Regions from separate parts of the Cytobacillus sp. FSL W7-1323 genome, predicted to be linked through region 3. Evidence: predicted binding sites of a transcription regulator. Region 3 holds the regulator's gene; each other region holds the start of a gene.
What was found. The regulator CtsR, encoded in region 3, represses protease genes until heat stress. The targets are predictions, from matches to a motif close to ATGGTCAATAAAGGTCAAACA.

Region 1 (4,321 bases), 740 kb from region 3:
AAACGGAGAATGCAGCGATTGCCAGAAGAATCTATACGCTGATCAAAAGGAATTATGATGTGCAAGTTGAGCTGCTTGTTCGAAAGAAAATGAGACTTAAGAAAAATAACGTGTATATTGTTAGACTAATGGAGCAAGCACAAAAGATTCTTGATGATCTGCATATTATTAGTGCTGGCTTTCAATTTATCCATGATATCTCAATGGATTTAATTAAAAAGAAATGCTGCAAACGTGCTTATCTAAGAGGGGCTTTTTTAGCAGGGGGATCTGTCAATAACCCTGAAACCTCTTCCTATCATTTAGAAATTGCTTCAATGTATAAGGAGCATAATGACGCCTTGTCAAAATTAATGAATACTTTTGGGTTGAATAGTAAAACATTGGAAAGAAAGAAAGGTTTTATTACCTACTTAAAAGAGGCGGAAAAAATTACAGAATTCCTTAATATTATTGGGGCTCATAGCGCGCTTTTACGATTTGAAGATATCCGCATTGTTAGAGATATGCGAAATTCAGTTAATCGCTTGGTCAATTGTGAAACAGCCAATTTAAATAAAACAATTGGTGCTGCCTTAAGACAAGTTGAAAACATAAGATATATTGAGAGTACCGTTGGACTAAAGGTGTTACCAGAGAAATTACGCGAAATTGCTGAATTGCGTGTTACGTATCAAGATGTGACTTTAAAGGAACTTGGAGAAATGGTCTCTGGTGGCACGATAAGCAAATCGGGTATCAATCATCGCCTAAGAAAAATTGATGAAATTGCAGAAAAAATTAAAACAGGGCAATGGAAGGAATCTTAAAGTTTTTTGGAGGTTAGGACATGGTAGAAAGACAAGTGGAAGTCAAAATTAAATCAGGCTTACAGGCGCGCCCTGCTGCAAAGTTAGTGCAGGAAGCCAATCGCTTCACAGCAGATCTCTTTATCGAAAAAGGCGGAAAAAAAGTAAATGCCAAAAGTATCATGGGATTAATGAGCCTATCTCTAAGTGCTGGTTCCACCGTAACCCTCCTCGCTGAAGGCAGCGATGAAACCGAAGCCTTAAATAAACTGACTGCACTCCTACAAGAGGACATTGTTTCATAATCTGTATAATACACGAATAACCTGCGCACCCCCATTGCTAGATGCTTCTACCAATGGGGGTGCGTTTCATTGTCCTCAACCAACTTGCATCGATATGATAGGGGCAAGTGGTTTGGTTGAGATGGAAAAACACAAAGAAGCCGGAGCAAAGAGGAATTGTGCAGCTAACTAGATAGAAAATCACAAAAGAAGACCGAACAGATCAATTTTTCCTCATATATCGGTTACGATTGCCACTCAAAACTAATGCGAAATTGCCACTCTACAAATCACCCTATTTCTACTTTTTTTATCTCACCGTTTTTCGTTCACCTCCCAGTCGATCTAACAACCATTAATTCATAGCAAACAAAAAGCCATCAGCAAATGAAATGCTGATGGCTTTTGTTATTTGTGATGCTTATTTTTTCTCTTCTGGTGTATTGTTTGTAATGATTTTGTCGATAAGACCATATTCTAGTGCTCTTTCTGCAGTCATGAAGTTATCACGATCTGTGTCTTTAGAAATAACATCTAAAGGTTGACCAGTGCGTTCAGCTAGAATTTGGTTCAATTTTTCACGTAAGAATAGGATGCGTTTAGCAGCAATCTCGATTTCAGTTGCTTGCCCTTGAGCGCCACCTAGTGGTTGGTGAATCATGACTTCACTGTTTGGAAGCGCAAAACGTTTCCCTTTTTCACCAGCTGCTAGTAAGAATGCACCCATTGATGCAGCCATACCAGTACAGATTGTTGAAACATTTGGTTTGATGTATTGCATCGTATCATAGATAGCCATACCAGCAGTGATACTTCCACCTGGGCTATTAATATAAAGCGTGATGTCCTTTTCAGGATTATCTGCTTCTAAGAATAATAGCTGAGCCACGATTGAGTTTGCCACATTATCGTCAATCGCACTGCCTAACATGATAATGCGATCTTTTAATAGGCGAGAGTAAATGTCATAAGCGCGTTCCCCTCGGTTTGTTTGTTCGATTACTGTAGGGATTAAGTTCATTTCCAATTCCTCCTTTAAAGGTCAAAAAAGTTTTGGAAAGGTATTTTATACCTCGCCATTGGTAAATGTATGTAGTTTCATCATACATGGTTGGTCAATTAAGGTCAAACGAATCGCTTGATTATTTCAAGAGAATTATTCGACATTTTTTTCTAAGTTGATTTCCTCGTATCCATGATACCCACATATTTTTGCTTTTAAACAACGAATGCTTGCATATAAAGGGTTTTTCCCATATAATTAATATTCGTAACACCAAGAAAAACGTGTTCCTACATAATAAAAAATGCCCTCGTGGTGCAACGGATAGCACGTAAGATTCCGGTTCTTAAAATGGGGGTTCGATTCCCTCCGAGGGCGCTACATGTTTAAAATATAAGAAATGATGGGAGATTTTTAATTTTAGTTCGACTTTTGTCCGACGAAGTTAAAAATCTCCTATTTTATTTACCCTAATCGGAAGTTCATAAATCGATTATCCCTTAATTATTCTTAATATTCCTACATATAGATTATCGCTAATGCTTAAAAGAAGGTTAGTTTTAATATTTGAGGTGAAAAAAAGATAATTGAAGGAAAGGAAAGTTTAAGAGTCATTACAATATGTTTTCTAGAAGTCACCAATCTCAGGAGCAATTCTCAAAGTTAAAGAATGAAGTTATACATAAGCTAACTACCAGAAAAAAGATGGTCAAAAGGGAAAGAGCCCCATGGCATGTTTATCTAAATAAAATACAATCATGTAATAACTAATTATTTAAGCTACGATGAAAAAGTGTGCAATAGCCTTATACTAAATCCTTAATTTTCCATTGGTTCTACCTCAATGTATTTTTGGAAGCCATAATTCAAAAGAGCAAGGAAATAGTAAAGGATAAGTATTCCAGTTCGTGTGAATTTTTTGAGTTTAAAGTGCCCAATCTTTTCGAAAAGAGGAGTTAAGAGATAGGCAAAAATAACATCCATAATTAAATTAATAGTAGCATATAAGGGGAATTTGCCATAAGTAAAGTGAAACACCCATAAATTTATCGTGAAGAATGGTCCTAAAATAAATGCTAATGCATCAAATAACATAAATTTATAACCACCTTTTACTTTCCACCAATTAAATATTGGACTTAACATTTCGACAATGAGTAAAAGAAGTGAGCAAAATAATGTCACTGGTAAAAATCTTTTAAACGAATTTTTAGGTAGAAAAATAATAACGATTGCCCATAATACAATTGCATTAAATATTCTAAAAAAATTAGCAAGCATTCACTTCACCTCTATTTTCCTTTAGATTATGTGGGTGTTAACTAATTTATACAGGTTTAGTGTTTTGAACGAAATTATCGAAAACAAATAAATAGAGCCTAAAAGGCCCTAATTATCTAAATCATATAAACCTGGTGCATGTTCATTTGGCATATCCGGCATTGTTGGCACGGGAAACCCTTTAGGTGGTTCAGTCACTGAAAGGTCCCCACCATTTCTACTAGGTGTTGTTCCAGTGAATACTTCCCCAATAAGTGTATCATCTAAACGGAAATTAAATTGAGCGTTGTGAAAGCCCATATCAACATATTTCTTACATTCAGGATATTTATTCAAGTCGTAGTTAGGAACAGGGAAGACTTTTCCCCAATCAACTCCTAATGTTTCTAATGCCTTTGCAAAAGCATTTTGATGCGAATTATCTCTAACCATAAGAAAAGCTACTGTTTCTCTTAGAGTTTTATTACTGCTCATCTCATAAATTCTTGATTTTTGAAGTACACCAGTTGATTCTAAAGAAACATTATTGATTAAATTTGCTACTAAGTTACCGTGGTCATAAACCCAGGAACCATTCCAAGGGTTACCTCCTGCATCAACTGGTAAGGATGCTTTAGCACCTATAATGAAATGATGGGGATTTGCGCCATCTTGAATAACATCATCTAACGGAGCATTATCAAATGCTTGGTTACCTGGGCTAGAACCACCAGCACCATTTAAAAGTTGATTTATTGTCGATTGTACTAATTCTATATGACTAAGCTCTTCTATAAATACCCCTCTTAATAGGTCTCGATATTTTTTTGCTTTTCCTCTGAAGTTGGCACTTTGAAATGAATATTGCATCATTGTACGTATTTCTCCAAATTGTCCACCTAGCGCTTCTTGAAGCACCTTGGCTGCATGTGGATCTGGTTTATCAGGAACAATCATATTAATTAAATCTTCTTTGTAAAAATACA
Region 2 (4,321 bases), 1.5 Mb from region 3:
ACACTTTTAGTGAATTAGAGTCGCTTGAGGCCTATTTACTTGCTTTAACCGAAAAGGATTGGCAAGCAGTAGCAATTGAGGATTGGCAAAAAGACAATGTAAAGGAAGTGACGATATCATGATTACAACATCGACTGTATGTGGTAAAAAGTTAGATATACAAGGACAGGATATGCTAACATTAGCTGATTATTCTTCTGAAGAAATCATTGGTCTTGTCGAAAAGGCATATGAAATGAAGCAAACGGATCATCAAGCCGAAGAGCCATTGAAGGGCAAAATATTGGGAATGATTTTTGAAAAGTCATCTACACGTACAAGGGTTTCCTTTGAAGCGGGTATGTTACAACTTGGCGGTCATGCCCTATATTTAAATAGTAATGATATGCAAATCGGTAGAGGAGAAACGATTGCAGATACAGCAAAAGTATTATCTAATTATGTTGATGGTATTATGATTCGTACATTTTCTCATGATATTATAGAAGAACTTGCAACACATGCTACTATTCCAGTGATTAATGGGTTAACGGACCAATATCATCCTTGTCAAGCACTAGCAGACTTGTTAACGATTAAAGAAGTAAAAGGACAATTAGCAGGTATCAGTTGTGTTTATGTAGGAGATGGCAATAATGTAGCTCACTCATTAATGATTGCAGCAGCAAAAGTTGGCATGCATATGACGATTGCATGTCCGAAAGGCTACGAACCAGATGAAAAAGTGGTTGCTTTAGCACAAGGATTTGCTGAAGTGACAGGTAGTAAAATTCTCGTCGAAAACGATGTGAAAAAGGCGGTTGATGGCGCTGATGTCATCTATACGGACGTCTGGACGAGTATGGGTCAAGAAGAAGAAAATGAAATGCGTTTACAAGTCTTTCATGATTATCAAGTGAACGAGTCACTAGTAGCCTGTGCAAAAGAAGATTATTTATTCCTTCACTGTTTGCCCGCACACCGTGGGGAAGAAGTCTCGGCGTCTGTTATTGACGGTGATCACTCCGCTGTTTTCCAACAAGCAGGCAATCGCCTTCACGCACAAAAAGCCTTATTAACTGAATTACTATAAGTTTCCTGAAGCATGAATTATTCTGTTCCTAGAATGGTTCGTGCTTTTTATCATTAGAAGAGAATTTAGGCAGTTTGAGGTGAGCAAAAAGGTATAGCTCTTCCATTGAGAGGAAAAATGGGCAAAGATAGCTGCGGAGTAAGAGTGATTTAAAAAGTACACCCAACAATAAAAGCGCCAAAGCCAGGCTTGCAATCTGATTTGAGTAAAACACAATACCTACAATTTCCTTTATGATTCCTCCTTCTCGCGGAAATAATAAAAGTGTAAGTTTGAAGGAGGTGCTCATTTTGGGACAAAATCGACAATTTAGAGCAGGGCAGAAAGCGCCGAATAATGGTAAATATATTGAAATTGGAGAAACTGGCAGTAATGTGAATAACCCACAAGTGGTAAGTCTTCGTGCGGGTGATCGATTTCCTGAAAACTCAAACCATAATCGATTATGGACTTATCAAAGAAAACCATAATAATGAAACCGATCAGATGCCATCCCAAAATGTGGATGGCTTTACATATGGTAGGAAATAATTTTATAATAAAACAAAGGTCAAAAAAGGTCAGGAGTGTGACTTGCGATTGGATATTAATCAAATGACAACCTCTTTGCAAGAAGGTTTAATGACTGCCAAAAGGATGGCGACAAATAAAGGTCACCAAGAGGTGGATACGGTGCACTTATTCCTTTCCTTCTTGCAGGAGGATCATCTTTTTACAAATATTTTAAGACGAAGTGATTTTACAATTGGAAATGTGAAACAATCATTGCAACATTTATTAGAAAGAAAACCCAGGGTTAGTGGAAGTGGTGTGGATTTAAATTCTTTTTATCTTACTAATGATTTAAGAAAAACCTTGTCAAAAGCAGAAGAATTAAGATTGCAATGGCAGGACAATTATATATCCATTGAACATGTTTTATGGGCAGTGATTGTGGCAAAGACGAATGTTACAGACCTCTTTTTAATGAAAAAGGAGGATATCAAACAAGCAATTGAAGAGATCAGGGGGAATCAAAAGGTGACATCACAAAACCCAGAAGGTACTTATGAAGTACTTCATAAATATGGTAGAGATTTAGTGGAAGAAGTGAAAACAGGGAAATTAGATCCTGTCATTGGCAGAGATCAAGAAATACGTAATGTAATTCGCATACTTTCAAGGAAAACGAAAAATAATCCTGTCCTCATCGGGGAGCCAGGTGTTGGTAAAACAGCAATTGTTGAGGGATTAGCACAGAGAATTGTTAGAAAAGATGTACCAGAGGGACTGAAAGATAAGACGATTTTCTCATTAGATATGAGTGCGTTAATTGCTGGTGCTAAATTTAGAGGTGAATTTGAGGAACGCTTAAAAGCAGTGTTAGCAGAGATTAAAAAGAGTGATGGTCGTATTCTTCTGTTTATAGATGAGATACATACAATCGTTGGAGCTGGTAAAACAGAAGGTGCGATGGACGCTGGTAATATGTTGAAGCCGATGCTTGCCCGAGGTGAGCTACATTGTATTGGCGCAACAACATTGGATGAACATAGAAAGTATATAGAAAAAGATCCGGCATTAGAGAGAAGGTTTCAACAAGTATTAGTAAAAGAACCTGATGTAGAAGACTCTATCTCTATTTTAAGAGGTTTAAAAGAGAGATTTGAAATTCATCATGGGGTTAATATTCATGACAGGGCTATTGTTGCAGCAGCTACTTTATCTGATCGTTATATTACAGATCGTTTTTTACCAGATAAAGCGATTGATTTAATTGATGAGGCATGTGCAATGATCCGGACAGAGATTGACTCTATGCCTACGGAGCTTGACGAAGTAACAAGAAAGGTAATGCTGCTTGAAATTGAAGAGGCCGCTCTGCTAAAAGAGTCTGATGAAATCAGTCAAGGTAGGTTAGAGAAACTAAGAGAAGAACTTACTAACTTTAAGGAACAAGCGAAAGAAATGAGAGCGAAATGGTTAACAGAAAAGGCTGCGATACAATCGATACAATCAAAACGAGAGCAGTTAGAAATTTTGAAAAGAGAGCTAGAGGAAGCTGAGAATAAGTATGACCTTAATAAGGCAGCAGAGTTAAGACATGGGAAAATCCCTGCATGTGAAAAAGAGTTACAACAATTAGAAGAAGAGGCGAATAATAAAGAAAATGATAACCGTTTATTACGTGAAGAGGTAACCGAAGAAGAAATTTCTGATATTGTATCGAGATGGACTGGTATACCTGTCTCTAAATTAGTTGAAAGTGAACGGGAGAAGTTATTGCGATTAGAGTCGATTCTACAAAAAAGGGTCATCGGTCAAAATGATGCCGTCACACTTGTCTCAGATGCGGTCTTAAGAGCAAGAGCAGGTATAAAAGACCCGAAACGGCCGATTGGTTCTTTTATTTTCTTAGGTCCTACAGGAGTTGGAAAAACAGAGTTGGCAAAGGCTTTAGCGGAATCTTTATTTGATAGTGAGGAACATATCATTAGAATTGATATGTCAGAGTATATGGAAAAACATGCGGTATCAAGACTAGTTGGTGCACCACCAGGGTATGTTGGGTATGAAGAAGGTGGACAATTAACAGAAGCGGTTCGCAGGAATCCGTATGCCGTCCTATTACTAGACGAAATAGAGAAAGCACATCCTGAAGTGTTCAATATTCTTTTACAAATGTTGGATGACGGAAGGGTTACTGATTCTCAAGGTAGAACAGTTGATTTTAAGAATACCGTCATCATAATGACATCAAATATAGGATCTCATATTTTGCTTGAACGCGATGAAGCGAAAGAGAAGGGTAATATAATAGAAGAAACTCGGAATAAAGTATTAGAAATGTTACGATCGCATTTCCGGCCAGAGTTTTTAAATAGAGTAGATGAGGTTATTTTATTTCATCCTTTAGGTAAAGAAGAGATGAAAGGAATTGTTGAAAAACTAATCCATGAACTACAACAAAGGTTAACTCATCAACAAATTAACTTAACGATAGATGATAAGGCAAAGGCTTTTATTGCAGAAACGGCTTTTGATCCCATATACGGTGCAAGACCATTGAAGCGTTACATGCAAAGAGAAATTGAAACAGTATTAGCAAAAGAAATGATTGCGGGAAATATCCAAGCGAAATCACATGTAGCTATCACTAGTGACAGTACAAAACTCATCATAAAACAATCATGAACCAGTAGAAAATAGCATAAACTGGATATATTAACGAAAGTAAAAAAACAAAAGTCATCCATATTGGATGACTTT
Region 3 (4,321 bases):
AGGCCTCTTGCCCTCTACCTATTAGATTTTCAACTTCCGTTTGAATTTTTTCTGAACCTAGACCTAAGGCATAAAGTGCTTTAGCGGCAATTCCTTCACCTTCACTTACTAACCCTAGAAGTATATGCTCAGTCCCAATATTGTTATGTCCTAAGCGAATGGCTTCTTCCTGTGCTAATGCTAATACTTTTTGTGCTCTCTCAGTAAAACGTCCAAACATCATCTATCATCATCCTCCCAACTCTTGATCTTCCATTTTTAATCTTTCTCGAATAAGAGAAGCTCTACGAATATCCCGTTCAAACGGTCGTAATGGGCCTCCAGCATATTGCTGTAAAAATCCTGGTTGTGTTAAAACCATTAATTCATTTAATATATTTTTTGATATGCCTTGTATATAGTCCATGTCTATTCCAAGGCGAACATCCGATAAACATCTAGCCGCTTCTTTTGATTCAATGATTCGGCTATTAGATAAAATACCATAGGATCTGAAGACTCTATCTTCTAATTGTATGTTAGAGGTTTTCGCTAATGCTTCTCTTGCTGACCTTTCCTGCGAAATTAATTGCTCCACAACACTTTTTAAATCCTCAGCAATATCTTCTTCTGATTTCCCTAATGTGATTTGGTTAGAAACTTGAAAGATATTACCTAATGCTTCGCTACCTTCTCCATAAATTCCTCTAACAACTAATCCAAGTTGGTTAATTGCTGGAATGATTCTATTCATTTGATGAGTTAATACTAATCCTGGTAAATGCATCATGACAGATGCTCTGAGACCTGTACCGACATTCGTTGGGCAACTAGTTAAATACCCTACCTGTTCATCATATGCATAATCAATCTCAGTTTCTAACCAATCATCAATTTGGTTTGCAACTTCTAATGCTTCTGATAATTGGAAGCCTGGAAATAAACACTGTATACGTATATGATCTTCTTCATTCAACATAATGCTAACCTCTTCATTTTCAGTAAGTAGGCAGGCACCATGACTAGCGTTTTCTGCTAAATGAGGACTAATCAAATGTTTTTCCATCAGCACCCTTTTTTGCAATGGTTGTAAATCATCCATTTGCAATAACGAAAAGTCACCATAAGTATCAAAAGTCGATTTTTCCATTCTTGCTTTAATGATCTCTATCACACGTTTAGCTTCATCATGGGAAAAGATTGTTGGAAAATTAACCTGTTTAATATTGCGAGCTAAACGGATTCTAGAACTAAGTACGATATCAGAATCAGGACCTTCTGCACTCATCCAAGAGCTGACAGCCTGATTGATAAACCTTTCTAAAGACAAGTTCATTCCCCTCCCTCTAGATGGTTTTTCATTTCTTTTTCCAATTGACGTATTGCATCTCTTGTCTCTGCTGCTTTCTCAAATTCCTCTTTAGTTATAAGTTCCTTCAAGTTTATTTTTAAATCCTCAATTTGCTTTTTCAAATGGATATCTCCACCCATTCTTGTAGGGATTTTTCCATTATGATTCCAATTACCACTATGAAGCCTTTTAATAATTGGCTTTAACTGTGCTCGGAAAGATTCATAACAGTGGGCACATCCGAATTTCCCGACTTTAACAAATTGAGGAAAGGTCATCGAGCATTGCTCACACTGTACTACCTGCGCTTGTTTATTTAACTGAGCTTGGTTATTTGCATAACTTGTATCTATATTAAATAATCCGCTCAATAGATTATTAATAGAAAATCCAGATCCATTATTTAACATAAACATATCCCCATGTTCTTGGGCACATTTTTCACATAAATGGAACTCAGCCTTTTCGCCATTCATAATTTTTGTAAAATGTAGAGTCGCAGGTCTCTGATTACATTCTTGGCATATCATCTGTTTCACCCCTCCATACTTTACAGCCTACTTATATTTCAATGTATTTAGCATCGCAACAAGCATCCTTGCTCTTAACTCATCCCTATAGGGTAACTCTAAGTAAAGAACTGAACGGTCAATGACACTTAACATAATCTTCGCTTCTCGAGTAGTAATAATCTCTTCTTCAACTAATCTGTTTATAATATTTTCAGCACTATTTTGTGAAATACGATCACGTACAATCCTAATCAATTGATTAATTAAATCAACATAATCATAAGCTTGCACTTTGGTGATTCTTATATAACCACCACCGCCACGTTTACTTTCGACAGCATAGCCTTTTTCAACTGTAAACCGAGTATTTATGACGTAATTTATTTGAGATGGGACACATTGAAATTTATCAGCGATCTCGCTCCGCTTAATTTCAACAATTTCCCTTTCGCTAAGTTCCAAGACTTCTTTAAGATATTTTTCAATAATATCTGATATATTTTTCACCCGGCCTCCCCCTATCTGACTTTGACTATATTTGACATAAATTATACATGATTTGTGTGAAATGTTGCAACGAAGTAGTATTATTAATTTTCCCCTTTTTTTCTAAATCTCAAACGTATGAAATATAGGTTCATTCATTAAATTTATATTATGTTTAGATTGTGTAGATGTTATTTGTCCATTTAAATAAACGAATTCATTATAGCACGACAAAAAAGAGCACATACAAATGATGTGCTCTTTTATCTTGCCCGGCAACGTCCTACTCTCACAAGGGGACAGCCCCTAACTACCATCGGCGCTGAGAAGCTTAACTTCCGTGTTCGGTATGGGAACGGGTGTGACCTTCTCGCTATCGCCACCGGACTATGAAATTGTAAGGGAATCGTTCCCTCAAAACTAGGTAATGTTGAAGAAGATATTTATTGAGTAATCGCCTGTTTGGTTAAGTCCTCGATCGATTAGTATTAGTCAGCTACATGTGTCGCCACACTTACACCTCTAACCTATCAACCTGATCATCTTTCAGGGATCTTACTAGCTTGCGCTATGGGAAATCTCATCTCGAGGGGGGCTTCATGCTTAGATGCTTTCAGCACTTATCCCTTCCGCACATAGCTACCCAGCGATGCCTTTGGCAAGACAACTGGTACACCAGCGGTGCGTCCATCCCGGTCCTCTCGTACTAAGGACAGCTCCTCTCAAATTTCCTGCGCCCACGACGGATAGGGACCGAACTGTCTCACGACGTTCTGAACCCAGCTCGCGTACCGCTTTAATGGGCGAACAGCCCAACCCTTGGGACCGACTACAGCCCCAGGATGCGATGAGCCGACATCGAGGTGCCAAACCTCCCCGTCGATGTGGACTCTTGGGGGAGATAAGCCTGTTATCCCCGGGGTAGCTTTTATCCGTTGAGCGATGGCCCTTCCATGCGGAACCACCGGATCACTAAGCCCGACTTTCGTCCCTGCTCGACTTGTAGGTCTCGCAGTCAAGCTCCCTTGTGCCTTTACACTCTACGAATGATTTCCAACCATTCTGAGGGAACCTTTGGGCGCCTCCGTTACTCTTTAGGAGGCGACCGCCCCAGTCAAACTGCCCACCTGACACTGTCTCCCATCCCGATAAGGGATGTGGGTTAGAATTTCAATACAGCCAGGGTAGTATCCCACCGACGCCTCCACCGAAGCTAGCGCTCCGGCTTCTAAGGCTCCTACCTATCCTGTACAAGCTGTACCAAAATTCAATATCAGGCTACAGTAAAGCTCCACGGGGTCTTTCCGTCCTGTCGCGGGTAACCTGCATCTTCACAGGTACTATAATTTCACCGAGTCTCTCGTTGAGACAGTGCCCAGATCGTTACGCCTTTCGTGCGGGTCGGAACTTACCCGACAAGGAATTTCGCTACCTTAGGACCGTTATAGTTACGGCCGCCGTTTACTGGGGCTTCGATTCAAAGCTTCGCGTGAGCTAACCTCTCCTCTTAACCTTCCAGCACCGGGCAGGCGTCAGCCCCTATACTTCGCCTTGCGGCTTCGCAGAGACCTGTGTTTTTGCTAAACAGTCGCCTGGGCCTATTCACTGCGGCTCATCAAGGCTTTAACACCCTAATGAGCACCCCTTCTCCCGAAGTTACGGGGTCATTTTGCCGAGTTCCTTAACGAGAGTTCTCTCGCTCACCTTAGGATTCTCTCCTCGCCTACCTGTGTCGGTTTGCGGTACGGGCACCTTATTCCTCGCTAGAGGCTTTTCTTGGCAGTGTGGAATCAAGAACTTCGGTACTAAATTTCCCTCGCTATCACAGCTCAAGGTATGTGACCATGGGATTTGCCTCATGGTCCCTCTAACTGCTTAGACGCACATCCAATAGTGCGCTTACCCTATCCTCCTGCGTCCCCCCATCACTCAAACAGAATACGGTGGTACAGGAATATCAACCTGTTGTCCATCGCCTACGCTTTTCAGCCTC

Region 1: clpP (ATP-dependent Clp endopeptidase proteolytic subunit ClpP) is a predicted target of CtsR. The motif match lies at 2,184-2,204, and genes of this name have one in related genera.
Region 2: clpB (ATP-dependent chaperone ClpB) is a predicted target of CtsR. The motif match lies at 1,619-1,639, and genes of this name have one in related genera.

Annotation. Positions count from the first base shown of each region.
Region 1 is NZ_CP151998.1:3,930,707-3,935,027, reverse strand. Features, by position in the region: gene whiA (DNA-binding protein WhiA) at 1-809, shown strand, start outside; gene MKX67_RS20035 (HPr family phosphocarrier protein) at 830-1,093, shown strand; gene clpP (ATP-dependent Clp endopeptidase proteolytic subunit ClpP) at 1,494-2,093, opposite strand; tRNA gene MKX67_RS20025 (tRNA-Arg) at 2,382-2,453, shown strand; gene MKX67_RS20020 (hypothetical protein) at 2,895-3,356, opposite strand; gene MKX67_RS20015 (manganese catalase family protein) at 3,465-4,321, opposite strand, start outside.
Region 2 is NZ_CP151998.1:1,585,727-1,590,047, forward strand. Features, by position in the region: gene MKX67_RS08190 (carbamoyl phosphate synthase large subunit) at 1-122, shown strand, start outside; gene argF (ornithine carbamoyltransferase) at 119-1,072, shown strand; gene MKX67_RS08200 (YjzC family protein) at 1,363-1,542, shown strand; gene clpB (ATP-dependent chaperone ClpB) at 1,652-4,246, shown strand.
Region 3 is NZ_CP151998.1:101,483-105,803, reverse strand. Features, by position in the region: gene clpC (ATP-dependent protease ATP-binding subunit ClpC) at 1-223, opposite strand, end outside; gene MKX67_RS00550 (protein arginine kinase) at 230-1,309, opposite strand; gene MKX67_RS00545 (UvrB/UvrC motif-containing protein) at 1,312-1,860, opposite strand; gene MKX67_RS00540 (CtsR family transcriptional regulator) at 1,888-2,349, opposite strand; rRNA gene rrf (5S ribosomal RNA) at 2,599-2,715, opposite strand; rRNA gene MKX67_RS00530 (23S ribosomal RNA) at 2,791-4,321, opposite strand, start outside.